2 regions of the Leuconostoc sp. DB-1 genome follow, and region 2 is predicted to be linked to the other one. Evidence: riboswitches for the same ligand, from Rfam matches in the RefSeq annotation. Region 2 holds a riboswitch; the other holds the start of a gene.

Region 1 (3,152 bases), 440 kb from region 2:
GCAATAGTAGACTTACCGGCAGAAGCTGGGCCATCAATGGCAACTTGAAAATTCGTCATAATAATAAAAAGTCCTCTTACTGAATGTTTAGTGCAGTACCAGCATACTGTGTGTAATTATCAACTGTTAACCCTGGATTTAATGCAATAACTTGGCTAGTTGTCATCCCGTGTGTAACTGCAAAATTATACAACGTCTGACTAGCACCCAAAACTGCAGTAGTGGTTGTGGAACTACTTGATGCTGAACTTGATTCAGCCGTCTCAGTAGAAGATGAACTAGCAGATTCCTCACTTGAAGCAGCTTCACTGCTACTTACTGATTCTTCTTCAGAAGAACTTGATGCACTTGACTCGGAAGATGATGATTCAGAAGACTCAGAAGACGTAGATTTAGTAGTTGATGAACGCTTTGTACTTGAAGAAACAGCCGTTTGTGGCTTTGATGATTTTTGATTAGCAATCATGCCATACACAGGTACAAAAGATATAACTGCAAGCGCTAATACAACAAGCAGAACACGAAATCCTTTATTTGGGGATTTTGAATCTGACTTTCGGGAAAATTTTGGTTCGAGCTTATCTTTTTTGGGCCGCTTTGAGCGGCTCATGTTGTTTGGGTCAAAATCGTTCATAGAAACGACCTCCATTTTATTGGTTCACATAAAATTTTACCACACCAACACCGACTTTGCTCATAATGTTTTGTTAAGAATGAAACCTTCTCTGGAGCGGCTGTATTGCCCTTAATATGATCATACTCACGACAAACCATATAATACCCTCGATAAGATTGAACGGTAATACCATACCGATAAAATAGTTTTTTAAACCAATGAATTTAGCAATGTCGAAATTAGCAAACCTCGCATACAAAGGTATAGCTACAAACCAATTGATGACAATCGCAACAATTGTCATGACAAACGTGCTGCTTATTAACGGCAGGATTTTTTTTTGCCAATTACTATACTGCTCAAGGTTGGGCATTGTAATTTTTAAGACTGTGATAAAGGCCAAAACAACCAGTAAATTAACCGGTAGTCCTAAATAAGTGTTAACCCCCTCATTTGCCAAAATTAACTTTAGCAAGGTACGAATTAAAATGATCCACAGTGAAGCCGAATAATTTAACCAATATAAGCCAATGACAACTGGTACGATTGAAAAATCTAGTTTCAAAAAATCAGCACTCGGAATGATTGGCACTTGGGGAAACAGCATCAAACCAAATGAAATAGCGCTTAGTATTGCAATTAATGTAGTACGTTGCACTCGCGTTACAGGAATAATTGACATATTTCTTTCCTCTTGTTTGCTCACTTCACCAGTAGATGCAAACAAAAAACCACAGATTTTGTCAGGGTACAACAAAAAATGCAGCTTTCACTTTCTTTTTTAGACTTCTTTATACCCGACTTTACGGTCGGCTCTGGATTTTGACCAGATCAGCTGCAAAAGCAGGTCGCGGGCTTACCATGAAAATTCATGTCTCACCGCCGGTTGGGACTTACACCCGACCCTGAAGTTATTATTAAATTTGATTTTATTGTATCACGGTGTTACTTACGACGCAACAATTTGTAATCTTGTGCCTTTAAGCGTTTGATCTCTACGCTTGTTAATTTACGATACTCGCCCGGCTGTAGACCATTGACATCAAAAAAGGCATACTGCTCACGCTTAAGCTTTTGCACTGGTAGGCCAACCTTCGCGAGCATGTTTTTGACCTGATGATTACGGCCTTCATGAATAGTTATACGGACCATACTTGTTCTTTTTGTCGGCTCAATTCTTTCAATGGAAACACGAGCTGGCGCAGTTTTACGTCCCTTTAGGACCACTCCACGTTTCAAAGGAGCTAGCTTTTCTTCGGTTGCAATGCCTTCAACCTTTGCAACATAAGTCTTATCGACTTTAGTTTTAGGATGCATTAATTGATTAGCCACTACACCATCATTTGTTAATAACAAAACACCAGTTGTATCATAATCTAGACGGCCAACTGGATAAACACGTTGATCCACATCCTCTAAAATATCCAATACCGTACGACGACCTTTTTCATCATCATTGGTTGTCACAACCCCACGAGGCTTATTTAACAGGTAATAAACTAACTTCTCACGTCCTTCAATTGGCGCACCGTCGACCTGTACTTTATCATTTGCAGTAACTTTCGTACCTAATTCGGTAACAGTTTGCCCATTAACTTGGACACGCCCATTGATGATCAATTCTTCTGCGCCCCGTCGGGACGCTAGACCCGCTTGGGCAATAATTTTTTGCAGTCTCTGTGCTTCTTCAGACATTTTCTTTTTCACTTTCTGATTGATGTACATCAAATGCACTCGTAAATAGTTCGCCATCAATATCATCACTTAAATCTAACATATTAAAATCAGGTAACGGAGGTAATTCTTCAATACTTTTCAAACCAAAATAATCCAAAAATTCATCGGTGGTACCAAACATGATGGGACGTCCTGGTTCGTCTTTTCTGCCAACTTCGTGGACTAGTTGCCGTAATGCTAGCTTCTGTAAAGTTCCTGAGGATTGCACACCACGAATTGTATCAATTTCAACACGTGTAATTGGTTGCTTATAAGCGACAATAACTAGTGTTTCGAGTTGTGCTTGCGATAATGTTGCATTTACAGGTGAATCAAAATACTGTTTTACTGTGCCACCAAGTTCCGGTTTAGTCACTAGGCGATACACATCGTCACTTTCACGAATTTGTAATGCACTACTTAAATCAGTATCATACTTTAACACAAGTTCTTCAAGCAATCCTTGTATTGCTGAACGATCAAATCCAGTGATAATGCTCATATTTTTCACGGAAATGCCTTCATCGCCAGATACAAACAATAGTGCTTCTATTTGACTTAAATTATTCATCTTCGCCAAACGCCTCAATTTCTACATAAATTTCTTGTTGTTGGTGCTCTTGGTGTAATTTTAATCTTTTATCTTTGGCCATTTCTAATAACGCCAAAAAGGTGACTACCAAATGCTCCCGCTCGTAAATATCATCAAAAAAAGAAGCAAATGGAATCATATCCCCCGTTTGATGCTGTAAGAAATGTTTATTGATGTTGTTAACAGCTTCCTCAAGAGAATATGTTTCCGCAGTAACATGCCTTCTGA
Region 2 (3,152 bases):
TTAATTGATGAAAACATTCAGAATGAATTTGAAGCATGCCTTAGAAAACACTTTGGAAAAGAAGTCATATTAACTGGCTGTCATATTTATAAAACGGGCATGTATTTTTCAGTTAAGGTGATGATTGATGTTGTCGATGACGAAATTGGGACAGGATTGTTACGTGATAAAAAAGTCCGTATTTTAGAAGAACTTAAAGCATGTTATGAGTTTGTACATTTAGAGTTTGTGTATGCTTAAAAGAAAAAGGGGAAATCAAATGAAAATCAATGTTTATAACGAATATGATCCATTAAAAGAAGTCATTATTGGGGATGCAACAAAGCTATATTTTCCAGATACGCATGAAATAGAGCAGGAAGAACATACTGCAAAATGGAAACAATTTATGACAAAACATATTTATACTCTTTTGCGAGGTAAAAAAGTTCCGAGTTTCCTTGCTAAAAAATTTCAACGAGAATTAGCAGAATTCCAACGAATTTTGGAAACACATGGTGTCAAGGTACACCATGTTGATTCGGTAACCCCAACAAAGCTAGATCCCTATGGAATGGGGCAAATGTATGCACGAGATAGTGCTATGAGCGTTGGAGAACATTTTATTGAAGGAAATGTTCAAATTGAAATGCGAAAAATTGAACGACGTGGGTATCAAAGAATTGTTGCAGCTATTAACGATAAGAATCAGGTGCACACGTTAAATCAAAAGGATAAAATATATCTGGAGGGTGGTGACGTTATCGTTAACTATCCTTATGTATTCGTCGGCATTGGTAAATATGCTAGTAATGAAGCTGGTGCAAAATGGCTACAAAGTATTTTAGACAAGGACTATGAGAATGAAATCGTCGATAAACCGTGGAAAGTAGTACCAGTGTATTTGAATGATGATGCAATTTTGCACTTGGATTGTTGTATGACCATTATTGGTCCAAAAACTGCTATTATCCATAAACCTGTCTTAAAAGACTTACCGAAAAAACTGGTCGATTATAAATTTATTGATATCGATGCAAAAACCAGAAAAGAGATGGGTGGGAATGTTTTAGTTATTGGGCCTAAAAAAGTTATTGTGCAAAAAAGACATACAGCGTTGCAAGAGGCTTTAAAAAATGAAGATTATACGGTCATCCCTATCGTGTTTACATGGCATTCACTATTAGACGGTGCACTAAGATGTGCATCATGCCCGTTAGTGAGAGAAAAAAATGAGTAAAAAGGGCGTTTAGGGCGACTTTTTACTTTTTTGCTGTCTACAGAATAAGAATTAAAAAGCGTAAAAAATATTTTTGATTGACATTGTAGAATTCTAATGATAAATTAGTTTTGTTAAATAATTTAATCTTCGGGGCAGGGTGTAATTCCCGACCGACGGTGATGGTGAATAACCTCAGTCCGTGACCCGCGATATTTTCGCGGTTGACACAGTGAAATTCTGTGACCGACAGTTAAAGTCTGGATGGGAGAAGATTTGAAATAGTTTAGACGATGCTTTTTTAGATTGTCTAGGTTTTTTGAATTAATCTAAACTACTATAAACCCGATGTGTATTTTTAACGCATCGGGTTTTTTGTCCTGAAAAATTCAGGAGGTAAGTATGAATGATTTAACATGGATGAAGCTCGCTGCAGATGAGGCAATTCGAGCAATGCCGTATCAAACTTTTGAAAATCCTAGGGTTGGTGCAGTAATTGTTAAAGATGGTCAGGTTATCGCGACAGGATATCATGAAAAGTTTGGTGAAGCGCATGCTGAAATAAATGCTTTTAATCGTGTCAAAAACAAGACCGACATTTTAGGTGCTACGCTTTATGTCACTTTGGAGCCGTGTTCCACGCAGGGGAAAGTAGGCTCTTGTGCAGTTCAAATTCAAAATTGGGGACTGAAGCGTGTGGTTGTTGGTAGCATTGATCCGAATCCGTCAACAAATGGAACAGGAATTAAAATGCTAAGATCAGCTGGTATCACTGTCGATGTTTTGAATATAGTTGAAAATAAAGAGATCAACCCTGCATTTCATTATTTTTATACCACACGATTACCATATGTTCAGTTGAAACTTGCCATGTCTCAAAACGGATCTGTTGCTGAGAAATTTGGAAAACGAAAAAAATTGACTGATGAGCTAGCTGATGCTGATGTACACCGAGAGCGTGCAACTAGAAGTGCAATAATGATTGGCAGCGAGACCATGATCACAGATCAACCAATGTTAACTGTACGGCACATCAATATCAGTCATAAACAACCATTGAGAGTTGTTATTGATCGTCGTGGACGGTTGCAAAATACAAACTTTGATTTTTCAAATAATTGGCTGATATATACAGAAAATGTTCTATTTTCAAAACAGCATTCTTATGTCAAATTAATGTCTGGTGCGCTCAAAGATATATTAATAGATTTAGCCAAACAAAATATTCAATCTGTGATGGTTGAAGGCGGACCAAGTTTGATTCACTCATTTTTGAAAGAAAACTTGTGGCAGGAAATGCTAATTTATACAACAGATAAAGTATTATCTAAAGATAGTCTGAAAGGAATATCTGTTAGCCAAAAGCCTAAAAATGAAGTGCAAGTTGGCAATGCTGTCAAAAAAGTCTATATCAATCATCAAGGGGGAAAGCAATAATGTTTACAGGTATTACACAAGAAGTTGGTCGTTTAATAAGCATTTATCAGCGTAATGACAAAGAAATGCGCTTAAAAATTGCTGCATCCGAGGACTATTTTTCTGATAGCAGAGTAGGCGATAGCATTATGGTTGATGGCGTTTGTTTAACAATTAATCAGCTAGAATCAAATTATGCTGAATTCGATATTATGGTACCGACTTTTGAAACGACCATTGTTAAATTCTATCAAGTTGGGCAAAAAGTAAACTTGGAGAAAGCACTTTTAGTTTCCAACCGATTTGATGGTCACTTTGTTCTAGGTCATGTAGATCAGACAGCTGAAGTAGTCAAAAAAGAGTACAGTGAAGAAACCACATTGTTAACTTTTAAATTAGCAGACCGTCAACAAATAAATCAAATCGTCAATAAAGGTTCAGTTACTATTTCAGGTGTGAGCCTAACCATTGTTCAAGCGAGAGAAGATGTATTTCAAGTTGGTCTAATACCACTTACATTAACCAAGACAACTTTGGG

What was found. Region 2 has a riboswitch for FMN ahead of ribD (bifunctional diaminohydroxyphosphoribosylaminopyrimidine deaminase/5-amino-6-(5-phosphoribosylamino)uracil reductase RibD). Riboswitches for the same ligand answer to the same signal wherever they lie in the genome.
Region 1: another riboswitch for FMN. It lies ahead of HFP47_RS04975 (ECF transporter S component); the one in region 2 lies ahead of ribD (bifunctional diaminohydroxyphosphoribosylaminopyrimidine deaminase/5-amino-6-(5-phosphoribosylamino)uracil reductase RibD).

What each region holds. Positions count from the first base shown of each region.
Region 1 is NZ_JABFNJ010000001.1:1,023,876-1,027,027, forward strand. Features, by position in the region: partial or broken gene cmk ((d)CMP kinase) at 1-62, opposite strand, end outside; gene HFP47_RS04970 (hypothetical protein) at 77-634, opposite strand; gene HFP47_RS04975 (ECF transporter S component) at 708-1,298, opposite strand; FMN riboswitch at 1,397-1,533, opposite strand; gene HFP47_RS04980 (pseudouridine synthase) at 1,562-2,311, opposite strand; gene scpB (SMC-Scp complex subunit ScpB) at 2,304-2,903, opposite strand; gene HFP47_RS04990 (ScpA family protein) at 2,896-3,152, opposite strand, start outside.
Region 2 is NZ_JABFNJ010000001.1:579,102-582,253, forward strand. Features, by position in the region: gene HFP47_RS02715 (cation transporter) at 1-240, shown strand, start outside; gene HFP47_RS02720 (dimethylarginine dimethylaminohydrolase family protein) at 260-1,219, shown strand; FMN riboswitch at 1,341-1,478, shown strand; gene ribD (bifunctional diaminohydroxyphosphoribosylaminopyrimidine deaminase/5-amino-6-(5-phosphoribosylamino)uracil reductase RibD) at 1,601-2,635, shown strand; gene HFP47_RS02730 (riboflavin synthase) at 2,635-3,152, shown strand, end outside.